2 regions of the Sporosarcina sp. FSL K6-3508 genome follow, and region 2 is predicted to be linked to the other one. Evidence: a T-box and tRNA genes for the amino acid it is inferred to sense, from the RefSeq annotation. Region 2 holds a T-box; the other holds one or more tRNA genes.
What was found. The T-box of region 2 lies ahead of ileS (isoleucine--tRNA ligase). A T-box ahead of a tRNA ligase gene usually reads a tRNA of that ligase, here a tRNA-Ile.
Positions count from the first base shown of each region.

Region 1: it encodes a tRNA-Ile, which carries the amino acid that the T-box ahead of ileS (isoleucine--tRNA ligase) is inferred to sense. The anticodon was not compared.

Region 1 covers NZ_CP152016.1:2,479,588-2,483,983, forward strand. Annotated here, with positions in the region: gene MKX97_RS12255 (TraR/DksA C4-type zinc finger protein) at 131-874, shown strand; tRNA gene MKX97_RS12260 (tRNA-Glu) at 1,090-1,161, opposite strand; tRNA gene MKX97_RS12265 (tRNA-Ser) at 1,170-1,260, opposite strand; tRNA gene MKX97_RS12270 (tRNA-Asn) at 1,265-1,339, opposite strand; tRNA gene MKX97_RS12275 (tRNA-Ile) at 1,341-1,417, opposite strand; tRNA gene MKX97_RS12280 (tRNA-Gly) at 1,422-1,495, opposite strand; tRNA gene MKX97_RS12285 (tRNA-Phe) at 1,501-1,576, opposite strand; tRNA gene MKX97_RS12290 (tRNA-Asp) at 1,602-1,677, opposite strand; tRNA gene MKX97_RS12295 (tRNA-Met) at 1,679-1,753, opposite strand; tRNA gene MKX97_RS12300 (tRNA-Ser) at 1,845-1,937, opposite strand; tRNA gene MKX97_RS12305 (tRNA-Ile) at 1,953-2,029, opposite strand; tRNA gene MKX97_RS12310 (tRNA-Met) at 2,035-2,108, opposite strand; tRNA gene MKX97_RS12315 (tRNA-Ala) at 2,138-2,213, opposite strand; tRNA gene MKX97_RS12320 (tRNA-Pro) at 2,220-2,296, opposite strand; tRNA gene MKX97_RS12325 (tRNA-Arg) at 2,325-2,401, opposite strand; tRNA gene MKX97_RS12330 (tRNA-Leu) at 2,413-2,501, opposite strand; tRNA gene MKX97_RS12335 (tRNA-Gly) at 2,513-2,584, opposite strand; tRNA gene MKX97_RS12340 (tRNA-Leu) at 2,593-2,674, opposite strand; tRNA gene MKX97_RS12345 (tRNA-Lys) at 2,700-2,775, opposite strand; tRNA gene MKX97_RS12350 (tRNA-Thr) at 2,786-2,861, opposite strand; tRNA gene MKX97_RS12355 (tRNA-Val) at 2,878-2,953, opposite strand; rRNA gene rrf (5S ribosomal RNA) at 3,072-3,187, opposite strand; rRNA gene MKX97_RS12365 (23S ribosomal RNA) at 3,325-4,396, opposite strand, start outside.
Region 2 covers NZ_CP152016.1:1,155,535-1,159,930, forward strand. Annotated here, with positions in the region: gene MKX97_RS05330 (cell division protein SepF) at 1-177, shown strand, start outside; gene MKX97_RS05335 (YggT family protein) at 259-546, shown strand; gene MKX97_RS05340 (YlmH/Sll1252 family protein) at 620-1,396, shown strand; gene MKX97_RS05345 (DivIVA domain-containing protein) at 1,500-2,006, shown strand; T-box leader at 2,061-2,277, shown strand; gene ileS (isoleucine--tRNA ligase) at 2,353-4,396, shown strand, end outside.

The DNA of each region.
Region 1 (4,396 bases), 1.3 Mb from region 2:
CTACACTGCAAAAGGGTAGGCGTTTTTTTGTTGGAAAGGTTTACGCTTCCTAAGAAACAGGGAATGACTGAAGTAATAAAGCTTTCCCCAAACGCCATTACTATTTAAGGAAAGCCATACAGAAAGGGTCGTGAATGAATTGCTAACTACACAACAAATACAAACTTTAGAAAAAGAACTACATGCTATGGAAGAACGTTTAACCCAGACCGAAAAGGAAACAGAGATGGTGCAGTCAGCCCAAGATTCGGTTGGAGAGCTATCAATGTACGATAATCATCCAGCTGATATGGGAACTGAATTGTATGAACGTGAAAAGGATCTAGCGCTGAACACACATGCGGAAGACGAGCTGGGAAAAGTCCAGCATGCACTCCAGGCTATCAAAGACGGAACGTACGGGACGTGTGAAGTATGCGGAAAGAACATTCAATACGAACGTTTAGAAGCCATTCCGTATACAACTGTATGTATTGAAGATGCAGAACAATCCGTTCCCGAGGATCGTCCAGTAGAGGAAGATATTTTAATTATGGCAGAACCGAATTCATTTGCCGAACGTAGATCCGGTGACAGAAGAGATTACGAAGACAGTTTTCAAGAAATCGCAAGGTCCGGCACTTCCGAAACTCCTTCCGATTTTAGCGGTAATGAAAATCGTGATTATGATGATCTTTATGATGATGATAGTGACGAAGCTACAGAGGAATATGAAGATTTTGCTGTATCAGATATCACAGGTGAACCTGCTGGCGTCGTACACAGTGAGGAATCAGAAGAATACAAAGAAGAGCTCGATGCAGAAGGGTTAGAATCACCTCTTGGCGATATACCTTATCATAAAGGCGACAGTTATGTAGATGATAAAAAATAAAGAAAAAAGGCTGGTACTGAAAGTTATTGTAACTTTCAGCACCAGCCTTTCCATATGTAATAATATAACCGGGCAAGAGACTCGGAGAACCGCGAGTATCGTCGAAATGAACCTTAAAGCTTTCAGACCACACGCTGCTGCTAATTTTATATTTAGCAATCTACTAAATAAAAAGAGACAATGCACAATTATATGTGCATTGTCTCTTTTTGGTATGACCCCTACGGGATTCGAACCCGTGTTACCGCCGTGAAAGGGCGGTGTCTTAACCGCTTGACCAAGGGGCCAAAACGTATGGCGGAGAAGGAGGGATTCGAACCCTCGCGCCGCTTTCGCGACCTACACCCTTAGCAGGGGCGCCTCTTGAGCCACTTGAGTACTTCCCCATATTGGCTCCGCAGGTAGGACTCGAACCTACGACCGATCGGTTAACAGCCGATTGCTCTACCACTGAGCTACTGCGGAATGGTGGGCCTAAGTGGACTCGAACCACCGACCTCACGCTTATCAGGCGTGCGCTCTAACCAGCTGAGCTATAGGCCCCTAATGGAGCGGGTGAAGGGAATCGAACCCTCATCATCAGCTTGGAAGGCTGAGGTTTTACCACTAAACTACACCCGCATTAATGGTGGCTCAGGACGGAATCGAACCGCCGACACAAGGATTTTCAGTCCTTTGCTCTACCGACTGAGCTACTGAGCCACATTGTAATTCTTTAAAATAAAAATGGCGGTCCCGACGGGAATCGAACCCGCGATCTCCTGCGTGACAGGCAGGCATGTTAACCGCTACACCACGGGACCTTGGTTGCGGGGGCAGGATTTGAACCTGCGACCTTTGGGTTATGAGCCCAACGAGCTACCACTGCTCCACCCCGCGACAATAAAATAATTTCAAACTTCTTTTTCAACCCGACTACATTATTGTAACATAACAAGTTAGCAAAGTAAAGGGTTTGTTTTAATAAATATGGCGGAGGAAGAGGGATTCGAACCCCCGCGGGCTTTAACACCCCTGTCGGTTTTCAAGACCGATCCCTTCAGCCGGGCTTGGGTATTCCTCCGTACATTAATTAAACTGGTGGACCTTGCAGGACTCGAACCTGCGACCGGACGGTTATGAGCCGTCTGCTCTAACCAACTGAGCTAAAGGTCCTTAGATAGCGGCGGAGGGGATCGAACCCACGACCTTACGGGTATGAACCGTACGCTCTAGCCAGCTGAGCTACGCCGCCACAATTAGTCAGTTATAAACTTATATTATTGGTGGAGCCTAGCGGGATCGAACCGCTGACCTCCTGCGTGCAAGGCAGGCGCTCTCCCAGCTGAGCTAAGGCCCCAATAAGTGGTCGGGAAGACAGGATTCGAACCTGCGACCCCTTGGTCCCAAACCAAGTGCTCTACCAAGCTGAGCTACTTCCCGACTATGTTATGTATAATTTGATTAAATATGGCGCGCCCGGCAGGAGTCGAACCCACAACCTTCTGATCCGTAGTCAGACGCTCTATCCAATTGAGCTACGGGCGCATATTTATAAATGGTGCCGAGAACCGGAATCGAACCGGTACGGTAGTCACCTACCGCAGGATTTTAAGTCCTGTGCGTCTGCCAGTTCCGCCACCCCGGCAAGAGTGGATAAGCGGAAGACGGGATTCGAACCCGCGACCCCGACCTTGGCAAGGTCGTATTCTACCACTGAACTACTTCCGCAAAAAAAGTGCGGGTGAAGGGAGTCGAACCCCCACGCCCGAAGGCACTAGATCCTAAGTCTAGCGTGTCTGCCAGTTCCACCACACCCGCAGTATGTCGGCATTTGCCAATAAAGTGGTGAGCCATACAGGATTCGAACCTGTGACCCTCTGATTAAAAGTCAGATGCTCTACCAACTGAGCTAATGGCTCGTACATAAAATGGTGCCGGCGAAAGGACTTGAACCCTCAACCTACTGATTACAAGTCAGTTGCTCTACCAGTTGAGCTACACCGGCAAAAGTGTAGAAAATATGGTGGAGGATGACGGGCTCGAACCGCCGACCCCCTGCTTGTAAGGCAGGTGCTCTCCCAGCTGAGCTAATCCTCCTGGGTAAAATTGCGATAATCTTCGCATTGCTATGTCTGCTAAATTCCTTCATTTTCTATGACCACTTTATTATGTATGAAGAACTAAATTGTAGATTGTAAATCAAAAGAAAGTGATTGCCTGGCGACGTCTTACTCTCACAGGGGGAAGCCCCCGACTACCATCAGCGCTGAAGAGCTTAACTTCCGTGTTCGGTATGGGAACGGGTGTGACCTCTTCGCTATCGTCACCAGACTTGTCCTTCTGTCGGACATTTACTATTATAACACTTATTTCAAATAAAGCAAGTGTTATTTTATTTTTTTAGTGAATTTCTGTTCACTCAAAACTGAATAAAAGACATTGTGTACCTCAAGTAGTACTTCTTAAAATAGGTTAAGTCCTCGATCGATTAGTATCTGTCAGCTGCACACGTCGCCGTGCTTCCACCCCAGACCTATCCACCTCATCATCTTTGAGGGATCTTACTTACTTGCGTAATGGGAAATCTCATCTTGAAGGGGGCTTCATGCTTAGATGCTTTCAGCATTTATCCCGTCCATACATAGCTACCCAGCGATGCCTTTGGCAAGACAACTGGTACACCAGCGGTATGTCCATCCCGGTCCTCTCGTACTAAGGACAGCTCTTCTCAAATTTCCTGCGCCCGCGACGGATAGGGACCGAACTGTCTCACGACGTTCTGAACCCAGCTCGCGTGCCGCTTTAATGGGCGAACAGCCCAACCCTTGGGACCGACTACAGCCCCAGGATGCGACGAGCCGACATCGAGGTGCCAAACCTCCCCGTCGATGTGGACTCTTGGGGGAGATAAGCCTGTTATCCCCGGGGTAGCTTTTATCCGTTGAGCGATGGCCCTTCCATGCGGAACCACCGGATCACTAAGCCCGTCTTTCGACCCTGCTCGACTTGTAGGTCTCGCAGTCAAGCTCCCTTATGCCTTTGCACTCTACGAATGATGTCCAACCATTCTGAGGGAACCTTTGGGCGCCTCCGTTACTCTTTAGGAGGCGACCGCCCCAGTCAAACTGCCCACCTGACACTGTCTCCTGCCCGGATCACGGGCATGGGTTAGAAGTCCAATACAGCCAGGGTAGTATCCCACCAACGCCTCCTCCGAAGCTGGCGCTCCGGAATCCAAGGCTCCTACCTATCCTGTACAGGCTGCACCGGAATTCAATATCAGGCTACAGTAAAGCTCCACGGGGTCTTTCCGTCCTGTCGCGGGTAATGCGCATCTTCACGCATATTATAATTTCACCGAGTCTCTCGTTGAGACAGTGCCCAGATCGTTACGCCTTTCGTGCGGGTCGGAACTTACCCGACAAGGAATTTCGCTACCTTAGGACCGTTATAGTTACGGCCGCCGTTTACTGGGGCTTCAATTCAGAGCTTCGCTTGCGCTAACCCCTCCTCTTAACCTTCCAGCACCGGGCAGGCGTC
Region 2 (4,396 bases):
GTAGTAGTGAATTTGCAACGAATTGAGCGAGATCAGGGTTTCCGCATTATTGATTTTCTGAGCGGTACCGTATATGCGCTTGGGGGAGATATTCAACGGGTAGGGACGGATATATTTCTCTGTGCACCTGAGAACGTGGAAGTAGCTGGCTCAATTACAGAATTTATATCAGAGTAACTGTGATTCTGCTATCTGCCAGGACTACAACTTCTGTGGAAATTAAGCTTGAACAATTTTGAATGAGGTGTACATGTCATTATGATCGTATTATTGAACAATGCGTATTTACTAATCTCAGGAGCACTCCAAGTATATTCCATCCTATTGGTGATTTATATTTTGATGTCTTGGGTACCATCGACGCGAGAAACCAAATTTGGTCAAATTTTAGGTAAGCTCACAGAACCTTATCTAGGATTTTTCCGAAAGTTCATTCCGCCACTTGGAATGATTGATATTTCTCCAATCGCAGCAATTTTTGCATTACAGTTAATCGGCCGGGGTATCGGGCAGATTTATTTAATACTTTTCAGAGCACTCGTCTGAACTAAGAGTTTTAATTTCACAACGGAAATCCTCACAGGGGTGAGGATTTTTTTGCATAAGGAGAATGTTTGCTATGGAATCATTTTTCCAGCATTTTCGAAAAGAAGAACAACCATTCATTGAAAAAGTGAATAGCTGGGTGAAAGAGGTTGAGGATACGTATGCGCCTAAATTGACGGAGTTCTTGGATCCCCGGCAACGATTTATTACGGAATCCATTGTCCGAAATTCAGATCTTGTAATCGCTTCAGAAGGAGGTTTTCCTGATGCCGAGCGCAAACGTGTCTTGATTTATCCTGATTACTACACGCCATCAGGGGATGACTTTCAAATTAGTTTGTATCAAGTTCAATATCCACAGAAATTTGTCAGCATGAAGCATTCACAACTTCTCGGTTCATTATTATCTCTCGGTATTGATCGTTCCAGATTTGGCGATATACGGATTACGGAAGAAGCCGTACAATTTGCGGTAACAGCAGAGGTTTCCGAATACATCCACGTCAATTTCACGCAAGTCGGCAAGGTGAAGGTTTCCGTACAGCCTGTTTTGAATGCAGACGATGTGATAGATGTTCAGGAAGAGTGGACAGAAGAGATGCACATTATCAGTTCTCTCCGTTTAGATACAGTGGTTGCTTCATTGGCGAAATGTTCAAGAGCCAAAGCCTCTTCTCTCATCAAAGGAGAGAAAGTCAAAGTGAACTGGGCGATAATCGATCAGCAAGCTTTTGAAGTAGAGGAACAGGATATCCTGTCTGTCAGGGGCTTCGGACGCTATAAAATAATCGGTATAGAAGGAAGAACGAGGAAAGACAAGATCCGCGTTGTGATTGGTGCATTAGTCTGATAGAGAAAACCTTGATAAAATCAGAAATATAGTGTTTAATCAAGTAGTACAGAATTATAAGAATCAAAGCGAGATGGATCAGACGGAAAGGAGAAAGCATTTCATGGCTTTAACCCCTACGGATATACATAACAAAGCATTCAGTACGAAATTTCGTGGCTTTGATGAAGATGAGGTCAACGAGTTTTTAGAGCAAATTATGAAAGACTATGAGAACGTTTTGAAGAAAAATGAAGAGCTGCAACAAGTTATCATAAATAATGAAGCAAAAATTGCCCATTTCAATACAATTGAAGAAACTTTGCAAAAGTCCATATTAACAGCTCAAGAAGCAGCTGAGGACGTGCGTAGAAATGCGATACAGGAATCAAAATTAATTATTAAAGAATCAGAAAGAAATGCAGATCGCATTGTTAATGACGCATTGGCGCGAGCAAGAAAGATTGCAATGGAAGTGGAAGACTTGAAAAAACAGTCGAAAGTCTTCAGAAGCCGTTTTAAAATGATGGTGGAAGCGCAGCTTGATTTGATTCAGATGGATGATTGGGATCAATTGCTTAAGTATGAACTAGATACATCGAGCCTGGAAAGTGCTTCTGACGAGGAATAATAAGAAGCTTGACAATTCAAATCGACATTCCTATACTTACACTAATTAGTTAAAGAAGAAGCGATGAAAGAGAGAGTACTTTCAGACTTTGCCGATAGCGAGCCGGGGGTGGTGGAAGCCTGGTGGAGAAGCTGAGAAGAAAATCACTCTTGAGCTGGATTATGGATATGTACATGATCCCGGTCACACTGCCGTTACTAAGTGTCTAAGCGGCAATTGTATTGTACGATTGCAAGTAGGGTGGTACCGCGAGAATATCCTCGTCCCTTTTTGGGATGGGGATTTTTTTAATTTCCGAAAGCAATTAATGATACTTTGGACGTAATTTTATGGAGGAGGAATCGGAATGGAATACAAAGATACATTGCTTATGCCGAAAACGGAGTTTCCGATGCGTGGAAATTTACCGAATAACGAACCGAAAATGCAAGAGAAGTGGGATGAAGAGAATATTTATCAAAAAGTCCAGGAACGTACAGCGGGCAGACCGTTTTTTGTTCTGCATGACGGACCGCCGTATGCGAATGGAGATCTACACATGGGGCATGCCCTCAATAAAGTTTTAAAAGATATTATCGTTCGATATAAGTCGATGTCAGGATTCCATGCTCCATATGTACCAGGCTGGGATACACATGGCTTGCCGATTGAGCAGGCCCTTGTCAACAAAGGCGTGGACCGTAAAAAAATGAGCGTTGCGGAATTCCGTAAAATGTGTGAAGACTATGCGTATGAGCAAATCAATAATCAACGCACACAATTTAAACGTTTAGGTGTACGTGGTGATTGGGAAAATCCATATATTACGTTAAAACCTGAATTTGAATCTCGTCAAATTCAAGTATTCGGTGAAATGGCGAAAAAAGGGTATATCTATAAAGGGTTAAAACCTGTTTATTGGTCCCCTTCAAGTGAATCTGCTCTAGCGGAAGCCGAAATCGAATATAAGGATAAGAAATCACCATCTATTTACGTCAGCTTCCCAGTCCGTGACGGCAAAGGTGTACTTGCAGAAGATGTAAAATTCCTAATCTGGACGACAACGCCTTGGACGATTCCAGCAAACCTTGGTATTTCGGTTCATCCAGCATTCACTTATGCAGTAGTGAATGTTAATGGTGAAAAACTCGTTGTGGCGAAAGAGCTAGTGGAGTTTTTGGCGAAAGAGTTAGAGTGGGAAAACTACTCAATAGAGCAAGAATTGCCAGGTGCGGATCTTGATCGTATCGTTGCGAAGCATCCATTCTATGATCGCGACTCACTTATCATGCTTGGGGAGCACGTAACAGCAGATGCAGGAACAGGCTGTGTCCACACAGCGCCTGGTCACGGGGAAGACGACTTCTATGTGTCCAAATCTTATGGCATCGACGCGTTATCTCCAATTAATGACCGCGGTGTGATGACAGAAGAAGCACCTTATTTTGCAGGTATGTTCTATGAGGATGCGAATAAAGCTGTAACAGAGAAGTTGGAAGAAGTAGGCGCGCTTAAAAAGCTTTCCTTTATCACACACTCGTATCCGCATGACTGGCGGACGAAAAAGCCGGTTATTTTCCGTGCAACAGCTCAATGGTTTGCTTCGATCGAATTGTTTAGAAGTGACTTGCTGGAAGCGATCCGAAATACGAAGTTTACTCCATCTTGGGGTGAAACGCGTCTATTTAACATGGTTCGTGACCGTGGAGATTGGTGTATTTCTCGTCAACGTGTGTGGGGGGTTCCGATTCCTGTGTTTTATGCGGAAAATGGAGATGCCATTTTAACGGACGAAACGATCAGCCATGTGGCTAAATTATTCCGGGAGCACGGTTCCAATGTTTGGTTTGAACGTACAGCAAAAGAATTATTGCCTGAAGGCTTCACTCATGAAGGAAGTCCAAACGGTGAGTTTACAAAAGAAACGGATATCATGGACGTTTGGTTTGATTCTGGGACGACGCATCAAGGCGTGCTAGAAGAGCGTGACGACCTTGTCTATCCAGCTGATCTGTATCTGGAAGGTTCTGACCAGTATCGCGGATGGTTCAACTCGTCATTGACAACAAGCGTTGCGATTAATGGTATCGCACCATATAAAGGCCTTTTAAGCCACGGTTTCACGCTGGATAAAGATGGCCGTAAAATGAGTAAGTCTCTTGGCAATGTCATTGTGCCGGCGAAAGTCATCAACCAATTGGGCGCTGACATTGTGCGTCTATGGGTTTCATCTGTTGACTATACGGCGGACGTTCGAGTATCTGATTCCAACTTTAAGCAAGTTTCGGAAGTATACCGTAAGATTCGTAATACAATTCGTTTCTTGCATGGTAACGTAGCCGATTTTGATCCGTCAGCAGACCGTGTATCATTTGAAGAAATGCGCCCAGTTGATCAGTATGTCTATGTGA